Regions from separate parts of the Allorhizobium sp. GW101-3B10 genome, predicted to be linked through region 2. Evidence: riboswitches for the same ligand, from Rfam matches in the RefSeq annotation. Region 2 holds a riboswitch; each other region holds the start of a gene.
What was found. Region 2 has a riboswitch for thiamine pyrophosphate ahead of thiM (hydroxyethylthiazole kinase). Riboswitches for the same ligand answer to the same signal wherever they lie in the genome.

Region 1 (3,272 bases), 1.2 Mb from region 2:
ATCATCACCTGGCAATCCTTCGCCCAGGCGATCTGCGTGAGTTCACCGAGCGTTTCCAGCTCGGCGAACTGCGCGGCATCATTGGCATCGGCGATCGAACCCGGCCGCAACCCGTCGCCGAGCGAGAAGGAGACGTCATAGGCGCGGGCTATGTCGCAGATCTCCTCGAAATGCTCGTAGAGGAAGCTCTCCTTGTGGTGATGCAGGCACCACTTGGCCATGATCGAGCCGCCGCGGCTGACGATGCCGGTCACGCGATTGACGGTGAGCGGAATATAGTGGAGCCGCACGCCGGCATGGATGGTGAAATAGTCGACACCCTGTTCGGCCTGCTCGATCAGCGTGTCGCGATAGACCTCCCAGGTCAGGTCCTCGGCAATGCCGCCGACCTTTTCGAGCGCCTGGTAGAGCGGCACGGTGCCGATCGGCACGGGGGCGTTGCGGATGATCCAGTCGCGGATATTGTGGATGTTGCGGCCGGTCGAGAGATCCATGACGGTATCGGCGCCCCAGCGGATGGCCCAGACCATCTTGTCGACCTCCTCCTCCATCGACGAGGTGACGGCGGAATTGCCGATATTGGCATTGATCTTCACCAGGAAATTGCGGCCGATGATCATCGGCTCCAGTTCCGGATGGTTGATGTTGGCGGGAATGATCGCCCGGCCGGCGGCGATTTCCTGGCGGACGAATTCCGGCGTGACATAGTCGGGGATATGGGCGCCAAAGCTCTCGCCGTCGCGCTGCAGCGCCTGTTCCGGCATGCGGCGGCCGATGTTTTCGCGGATGGCAACGAATTCCATTTCCGGCGTGATGATGCCGGCGCGCGCATAGGCAAGCTGGGTGACGGCCTTGCCGCCGGCCGCGCGGCAGGGACGGTTGCGGACCGGGAATTCCGGCGTGAGCCGGTCGCCGCTGGCAAAGCCGTTGTCCTCCGGCTTCACGTGGCGGCCGTCATAGGCCTCCACGTCGCCACGGGCGGCGAGCCAGCTCTCGCGCATGCGGGGAAGGCCGCGCTCGATGCCGATCCTCTCCGCGGTTTCGGTATAGGGGCCGGAGCTGTCATAGACCATGACCGGTGGTTCGCCGGAGGTCGGGTGAAGCGCGATCTCGCGCATCGGCACGCGGATCTCGGGGTGCAGCACGCCGGGCATGTAGACCTTTCCGGAGGCGGGCAGCGGTCCGGTGGTGATGAGGGTCTGCGGATTTTTCGGGGCAATGTTCATTGTGAGGCTCCAAGTTTGCGGTTGGAGACCCAGTCATGTCAGCCGGAAAGATGGAAAGACGCCGACACGGTCCTCCCGTATCGAGAGATTCCGCGTGTGTGAGCGCTCGCACCGTCCCTACGCCAGTATGAACTGGATCAGGTTCAACGGGTCACTGCGCTGCTTGAAAGGAGGCTTTTGCCACCAAACACGCCAGCAGACTCTCAGCCCCTTGTCGGGACCCCCCTGGTGAATGCGAAAAGAGTAGGCGCTCACCGGCGAAGCTGTCAAGACGCAAACAGATGAGGAAGGATATGCCGCGCCCGTTGGATAAGGATCCGGGGTCGGGTCATTCTGATTAGTGATAGGGCGGAATGGCGCTACACGCAGTATAGAAGGGTCGGCTCCGGGCGACGGGTCGAGCTCTCCATCGAAGCCTTACCGGCCGGGGCTGATGTTGCCGGTGCTTGCTGTCTACCGGGTTGGTGCTCCACCAGGACCTGCAGGTTGCTGGACGATCTGTCGGAACAGACAATGCACGGAAGAAGATCAGTCTTTGATGATTGACAGGTTGACGGCCCTTCGGTGCGCTCTCGACGCATAACTTCATCAAGATCTGACATCACGACAGAAGACGGAAGCCGCACAAGCGGCCTCCGTGCATGCCGACCCGAGATCGGATTGCCAACTCAGCATTTAGGGAAAGCGCTTCGTGAAGCAGCAGCGTCGACGACAGGGGTGAAACTGACACAACACGGTCGATCGGTTCATTGCTTGACAGCACTGGCCAGCAGATCGACAAAAGCCGTGACCTTTGGTGGCCGAAACCGGGCGGCCGGATAGACCGTGTATATGCCGCCCGATGGCAGATTCCACTCAGGCAATACGGGAATCAGGCTGCCGCCTGACATCTCTCCAACCACCAGAAAGTCTGGCAAGACTGACATCCCACCTCCATGCCTTACAGCCTCCATCACCGCCGGCGTGGTGTTGATCGCAATGTCCGACTTGAATTGAACGGTGCGAATTTCCCGATCCTCATTCGTGAACGTCCACTCCAGGGGCTCCCGTAGCGCGTTGTTGGCCACGAATGGCAATGCGGAGAGTTCCGTAGGATCTCGCAACAGCGCTATCTGTTCCGCGAACTGAGGAGGTCCAACCAAAAGCTGCCGGAACGAGCCGATGCGGCGGGCCTGCAGGCTCGAATCTGCCAGCCAGCCAACGCGAATGGCAAGATCCATGTTGTCGGCGATGAGATCGACCGACTTGTCGCTGAGGCTGAGTTCAACCCTGCAATCCGGGTAGCGAGACGTGAAGGCGGTGATGATCGGAACCACGACCGAGGTGCCATAGTCGTAGGGTGCCGTGATCCTGAGAAGACCCTTTGGATCGGTCCTGGCCTCAGCCAACTCGTCGAACGCGTCTTCGGCTTCGCGCAGGATGGACACGCAATGGGCATGAAACATGCGCCCCGCTTCTGTTGGCTGCAGCCGTCGCGTGGTGCGCATCAGCAACGTGGTGCCGACCTCCTGTTCCAGCCTGGCAACCTGTTGGCTGACGACCGCTTTGGTAATGCCGAGATACTCGGCCGCCCTGGTAAACGAACCCGCGTCGACGACGGCGGCAAAGTAGGCGAGACGATTGAGGTTCGTCGCTTCCTGCATGGATGGGCTCCCGTTTGATTGTAAGTCTTTAGCATACATTCTGTCATTTTTGTCGATCTTTTCGTTTCAATCTGACTGTGCCATCTATGCTCCACAAGGAGAAAGACATGAGCGACAAGGTTCACATCACCTATCTTTTCGATCCCCTCTGCGGTTGGTGCTACGGCGCTTCCGGCATCATGAAGCAGTTGTCTTCGCGACCGGAGATTGAGGTCGAACTCGCACCAACGGGTTTGTTTGCCGGTCGCGGCGCCAGACTAATGGATGCGCAGTTTTCAGCCTTTGCCTGGTCAAACGACCTGCGCATTGCAGCGCTCACGGGCCAGACTTTCACAGAGGACTATCGGGCTCGGGTTCTTGGCAAAAAGGGAGGCATGCTTGACTCCGCGCCGGCCACGCTCGC
Region 2 (3,272 bases):
GGCATCCGTCACCTTCTCCGATCCGTGATGGCAGACCTTCATCAGGTCCGAGCGCAGCCGGGTCGACGCTTTCGCGATCATCGCCGCATAGGCCGGCGTGCCGATCTTCGGGAACTTGGCCTCGCCGCCGTAGTGGCAGAGCAGGTATTTTTCCGCCTTCTCGTTGAGGTCGCCGCCGAACAGGATTTTGAAGTCGCCATAGTGCAGGCGCAGGATGACGGAATGGCCGTTCTTCGTCTCGCCGTAGTCGCCGAGCACGCGCAGGCGGTCCTTTCCCGCCGCATCCGGTTCGGGCACCGGTCCGAGCACCTCGATGCTGAAGCCCCGCTGATTAGACGGCGCAAAGCCGGGCAGCCAGCCGCGTCCGTCCTCCCGCTTGCCGTGGCGGGCCGACAGCATGGCGAAGTCGCCGATATTGGGGTTGTCGAGCGCATGCTTCATCGTCTGGGCAAAGGCCTGCCTCTCATTCGCCCCGACGGCACCGAAATGCCGCTCGATGTCGGCCCGCGACATTGCCAGGTCGCCGACATAGTTGATGCCCGTCGCGGCATTCTTCACCTTGCCGCCCAGCTTGTCGAAGGTGCCTCCGCCGACCCGCTCGACCAGGCCATTTTGATAGACCGTTTCGAAGCCGAAATTCGGCCAGTTGAAGATCGGCTCGAAGCCGCCATAGTGGTCGATGTCCGGATGGGTGATGATCGCGGCGCGGAACTTGAAGCTGGTGTTGTAGGAGCGGAAGCGCTGCAGCAGGAATTCGTACATGTGCTCCGAGACGCCGGCGTCGATGACGACAACCGCCTCGCCGAGATTTTCCTCCGGCGCGATCAGCACCGCACCGTCGCCCTGTCCGACGTCGAGAAAGACGATTTCCAGCGGCCGCTCGTCGGTCGTATGGTCCTTGCGGATGTAGAGCGTCTCGGGCGTCGTGCCCGTCGGACCCCAGAGGACTTCCAGCCAGCCGTCCGGCTGTTCCGAGGTGACCTGCAGCCAGTCGCCCCACAGAACCTGGCGTTTCCGGGTCCGGCGGTCGGCGGCGTAGAGATAGGTTTTCGCGGTCTTTCCCCGCGCATCCTTCGGCAGTCCGACGAAACGATGATCCATGCCATTCGCCTCCTCGTTGCAGCGCCGCAAGGTCCCGGCGCGCCTCTATCTGGGATGGTTCCACCATAGCGCACACCTTGGCCTCTGGCGAGATTGGCGGCTCAGAATTCGCGCTATGCGGGTGTTGCTGTCATGCGCCGGCGAGGCAGGTGACAGCCGCTCTGGCGATGTCTATAACAGGTCCATTGAGAGACAGGGGCGTTCGTCGCAAGGCGGGCTGAGAAGTACCCTTAGAACCTGAACCAGATAATGCTGGCGGAGGGAGTCGCTCGGGGCCTTTCGCCGTTCGCGCGCCGTCCGCCCCCTGCACTTGCCCCGCCCGAAAGGGGCAAGATGACGAAGACCGAAACACCCGGAATCCTGCTGACGGAAATGCGTAGCAATGCGCCGCTCGTCCAGTGCATCACCAATTACGTGGCGATGAACGTCGCGGCCAATGTCCTGCTGGCGGCCGGGGCCTCGCCCGCCATGGTGCATGCGGAAGAAGAGGCCGGCGAATTTGCCGGCTTCGCGGGCGCGCTCACCGTCAATATCGGCACGCTCTCGCCGGCCTGGGTGGCCGGCATGAAGGCGGCGATCGGTGGCGCCGTGGCGGCCCGTCGTCCCTGGGTGCTCGATCCCGTCGCCCATTTCGCCACCGCCTTTCGCCGCAAGGCGACGGCCGAACTCCTCGCATTGGGACCGACCATCGTGCGCGGCAATGCCTCGGAGATCATCGCCCTTGCCGGTGGCGTGAGCAGCGCAAAGGGCGTCGACAGCCGCGATCCGGTCGAGCAGGCGGAGGAGGCTGCAGGGCGCCTGGCGGGAACGCAGCGCTGCATCGTCGCCGTCACAGGCGTGACCGATTTCGTCACCGATGGCCGAAGGGCGGCCAGGATCGAAGGCGGCTCGCCGCTGATGCCGAAAGTGACGGCGCTGGGCTGCTCGCTCACCTGCCTCGTCGGCGCCTTTGCCGCGATCCGCCCGGACGATCCCTTTGACTCCACGGTGGCCGCTCTTGCCCATTTCGCCGTCGCCGGCGAGCAGGCCGGCAAGGAGGCGCAAGGGCCGGGCAGTTTCGCGGTGCGCTTCCTCGACCTCTTGGCCGAGGTCGACGGTGCCGTGCTCGACAACCGCGCCCGGGTGGTGCGGCTGTGAAGCGCTTCGACCTCTCCCTCTATCTCGTACTCGATCCGGATCTTTGCCGGCCGCTCGGCATGGTCGAAACCGCGCGGCTGGCCGTCGCCGGCGGAGTGACCATGGTGCAACTACGCGACAAGGATGCCTCGCCCAGGCAGATGATAAGAACCGGCCGGGCACTGAAGGAGGCTCTGGCCGGAACCGGTGTGCCGCTGATCGTCAACGACGATGTAGAGGCGGCGATCGCCATCGGCGCGGATGGCCTGCATGTCGGCCAGGACGACAGGGATGCGCTGACGGCGCGTCGCCTGATCGGGCCGGACATGATCCTTGGACTGTCGGTCGAGACGGAGGCGCTGGCCGCTGCGGTCGATCCGGCCGTCGTCGACTATGTCGGTGCCGGCCCCGTCTTTGCCACTCAAACCAAACCCGGTCACAAGCCGCCGGTCGGTTTGGACGGGCTTGCCCGGTTGATTGCGGCGACGTCGCTGCCTGCCGTCGCCATCGGCGGCCTGAAGACCTGCCATGTCGAGGAAGTTCTCAAGTCGGGCGCCCGGGGTCTCGCCGTCGTTTCCGCGATCTGCGGACAGCCGGATCCGCAGGTTGCCTCAGGTCAACTCTCTGAAGCCATCCGAAAGGCCCGATCATGATCCGCAATGTCCTCTCCATCGCCGGCTCCGACCCTTCGGGCGGCGCCGGCATCCAGGCCGACCTTAAGGCTTTCTCCGCCCGGGGCGTCTACGGCATGGCGGCGCTCACCGCGCTGACGGTCCAGAACACGCAAGGCGTTTCCGCCGTCCACGTCGCGCCGCCGGACTTCGTCACCGAGCAGATCCGCATGATATTTGCCGATGTGCGTGTGGATGCGGTGAAGATTGGCATGATTGCCAATGCCGCGATCGCCGAAGCCGTCGCCGGTGCCCTCGAGACGCATCGCGGCATGCCGATCGTGCTCGACCCGGTCATGGTCGCCAAGGGCGGCGCCTCTCTGCTCGATCCGCGCGCCGTCGCGGTGCTGACGACGCGCCTGCTGCCGCTCGCCACCCTGATCA
Region 3 (3,272 bases), 660 kb from region 2:
CAGGTGGCGGATGGAGCGCAGCACCGCGTCGAGCTTTTCATGGATGTGGCGGCGCTCGGTCTCCTCGCCGCCGGCCAGAGCGATCGCCTCGAGATTTTCGTTGGCGCGCATCAGCGAGAAGCGCAGCTCGGCCTCGTTGGCGTAGCGCTCGGCATTGAGGCGCGTGAGTTTCCAGCCGACGACCTGGCTGAACAGCGAGGCGATACCGGCATAGGCGACGGCACCCCAGACCATGTAGCCGGGGATCGAGAAGCTGTAGTCCCGGAAGTGGAAGACGAAGCCGCTCGAAAGCTGCCAAAGCACGCCGATGAAGCTGACCAGAAGGATGGTGGCCTGCAGCAGGCCGATCGACAGCGACGTGGTCATCTCGGCCAGCTTGCGGGCGTCTTCGTGCAGGCGCTGGTCGGGATTGACGCCGAGCGGGCTCGTCATCATCAGGCGATAGGCCCGGCGGTCGGTCAGCCATTCGTCGACGACGTTGCGGGCCAGGCCTTCGCGCATGTAGAGCGCCGTCATCTGGTTGAGCCAGGTCTGGGTGACGTTCAGGAGCAGCAGGAAGCCGGCGATCTTGCCGAAATTGCCGAGCTCGACGACGAAGGCATCGAGATCGCGACGCTCGAGCGAGTTGTAGAAGGGCGCGTTCCAGCGGTTGAGCAGGATCTGGCCATAGGCGGTGAGCAGGATGATTGCCAGCAAGGCCGTGGCGAGCAGCAGGATGCGGTTGCGCACCGGCGATGCCCAGAAGGAGGCACTGGCGATGGCGAGTTGCCGCCGGAAACCGAGTTCGACCGGCGGAGCGTTCTCAGGCGCGGGCATAGGGGTATCGGATACCGTATTGAACATGCAGTCTTTGTCTCGCCGTATCGGACATACCAGATACCATGCCTGCCACGCTTGTCCATGCGAGGCTGCTAGAATCCGGCGGGCCGGGCTTTCAGTCTAGCGGGAATGTATTGGCAAAGCGTTTGCGGCATGATGACAGGCCGGGCGCGCCCAGCACCTCCCCTCCCTGTCCGCCGCTTGCCAGGCGACCGCCTCCACGCTATGTGTCTTCCTGCTCTAACGGGGTGCCTTTAGTCCGGAAACGGATCGACGGCTGAGAGGCTTTGCAGCCAACCCGCGGAACCTGATCCGGCTAACACCGGCGGAGGGATTAGACGCGTGTCATCAGAAGACGCCCTATCCCAAATTTTCAACATGCAAAGGAAGGGCCCTTCATGCCGACCCATCGACATCTCCATCTTCGCCGCGGCCTTGCCGCGCTCGCCATGCTGGCGCTTACCGCTTCTGTGGCCGTTGCCGCCGACAAGACGCTGACCGTCTATACCTATGAGAGCTTCATCTCCGAATGGGGTCCGGGGCCGAAGGTCAAGGAAGCCTTCGAGAAGACCTGCGACTGCACCGTCGATTTCGTCGGCGTGGCCGACGGCGTGGCGCTGCTCACCCGGCTGAAGCTCGAGGGCGCGGGCACCAAGGCGGATCTGGTGCTGGGCCTCGACACCAACCTGGTGGCGGAAGCCAAGCAGACCGGGCTGTTCGAACCGCACGGCATCGACGTCTCGGCGGTCAAGGTGCCCGGCGGTTTTGCCGACGACGCCTTCGTGCCCTATGACTACGGCCACTTCGCGGTGATCTACGACACCGAGGCGATGAAGACGCCGCCGAAGAGCCTGAAGGACCTGGTCGAGGGCGATCCCAAGGACAAGATCGTCATCGAGGATCCGCGGACCTCGACGCCGGGCCTCGGCCTGCTGCTCTGGGTCAAGTCGGTCTATGGCGACGAGGCGGACGAGGCCTGGGCCAAGCTCAAGGGCCGCGTGCTGACCGTCACTCCGGGCTGGTCGGAGGCTTACGGCCTCTTCACCAAGGGCGAGGCGCCGATGGTGCTGTCCTACACCACCTCGCCGGCCTATCACATGGTGGCCGAGAACACCGAGCGCTACCAGGCGGCGGCGTTTTCCGAGGGGCATTACATCCAGATCGAGGTGGCGGGCCTGCTCAAGGGCGCGCCGCAGAAGGACCTGGCGCGGCAGTTCCTGTCCTTCATGATCACGCCCGGCTTCCAGGATACCATCCCGACGAACAACTGGATGATGCCGGCGGCCGCGACCTCCGAACCGCTGCCGGAGGCCTTCGGCAAGCTGGTCTCGCCGGAAAAGACCTTCCTGATGACGCCGGAAGAGGTGGCGACGCATCGCAAGGCCTGGATCGACGAGTGGCTTTCCGCCATGACGCTCAACTGAGCATGGCGGTTCTGCGGCGATCACGGATGGACGAGAGGCTGCCGGCGATCGCCGGCGGCCTTTTCGTGCTGGCGTTGATCGCCGGTTTCGTCGCGACGGCGGTCGCCTCGCTGCTTTCGGTCGGCGGCGAGACGTCGGCTGCGACGATCATCAGTGATCCGGTCGTGCGCCGGGTCTTGTGGTTCACTCTCCTGCAGGCGGCGTTTTCGACGCTGATTTCGGTCGCCGCCGCAATCCCGGTGGCCCGTGCGCTCGCCCGCCAGCCGCGCTTTTTCGGCCGCCAATGGCTGATCCGGTTGATGGCCGTGCCGATGGGCCTGCCGGTGCTGATCGGCGCGCTCGGCATCGTCGGCATCTGGGGACGGCAGGGCGTGGTCAACGACATGCTGGCGGCGCTGGGATTGAGCGAACGCTTCAGCATATACGGGCTTTCGGGCATCCTGATCGCCCATGTGTTCTTCAACCTGCCGCTCGCCGCGCGGCTGATGCTCGCGAGCATTGAGCGCGTTCCCTCCGAATACTGGCGCTCCGGCGCGAGCCTCGGCATGGGCCGGCTGTCGGTCTTCCGCTTCATCGAATGGCCGGTGCTGTGGTGCGTCATTCCCGGCATTGCCGGCCTGATCTTCATGCTGTGCGCCACCAGCTTCACCCTCGTCCTGGTGCTCGGCGGCGGGCCGGCGGCCACGACCATCGAGGTCGCCATCTACCAGGCCTTGCGGCTGGACTTCGACCCGGCCCGGGCCGTGGCGCTGGCCTTCCTGCAGATCGCCGTGACGGCGGTGATCCTCGGGGCCATGGCGCTCTTCCCCGCGCCTGCCGATCCCGGCACGACGCTCGGCGCGGTGGCGCAGCGTTTCGACGGGCGCAGGCCGCTTGCCCGCTTCCGCGACGGCGTGGTGATCCTCGCTTGCGCGCTCTTCCTCGGCCTGCCGCTGGGACAGGTCGTGTTCGCCGGCCTCCGGTCGAACCTGGCGGGACTTGTCGCCGACAGGGCGGTGCTCGACGCTGCCGCGACCAGTCTCGTCATCG

Region 1: linked by a shared signal. The riboswitch ahead of thiC (phosphomethylpyrimidine synthase ThiC) and the one ahead of thiM (hydroxyethylthiazole kinase) in region 2 are both predicted to bind thiamine pyrophosphate.
Region 3: linked by a shared signal. The riboswitch ahead of thiB (thiamine ABC transporter substrate binding subunit) and the one ahead of thiM (hydroxyethylthiazole kinase) in region 2 are both predicted to bind thiamine pyrophosphate.

Annotation. Positions count from the first base shown of each region.
Region 1 is NZ_JBWKZR010000001.1:4,698,392-4,701,663, forward strand. It holds gene thiC (phosphomethylpyrimidine synthase ThiC) at 1-1,226, opposite strand, end outside; TPP riboswitch at 1,323-1,463, opposite strand; gene AC07Y0_RS22990 (LysR family transcriptional regulator) at 1,973-2,869, opposite strand; gene AC07Y0_RS22995 (DsbA family protein) at 2,977-3,272, shown strand, end outside.
Region 2 is NZ_JBWKZR010000001.1:3,527,664-3,530,935, reverse strand. It holds gene AC07Y0_RS17540 (ComEC/Rec2 family competence protein) at 1-1,101, opposite strand, end outside; TPP riboswitch at 1,286-1,382, shown strand; gene thiM (hydroxyethylthiazole kinase) at 1,435-2,238, shown strand; gene thiE (thiamine phosphate synthase) at 2,235-2,870, shown strand; gene thiD (bifunctional hydroxymethylpyrimidine kinase/phosphomethylpyrimidine kinase) at 2,867-3,272, shown strand, end outside.
Region 3 is NZ_JBWKZR010000001.1:4,190,774-4,194,045, forward strand. It holds gene AC07Y0_RS20625 (ABC transporter ATP-binding protein/permease) at 1-843, opposite strand, end outside; TPP riboswitch at 1,054-1,170, shown strand; gene thiB (thiamine ABC transporter substrate binding subunit) at 1,269-2,243, shown strand; gene thiP (thiamine/thiamine pyrophosphate ABC transporter permease) at 2,270-3,272, shown strand, end outside.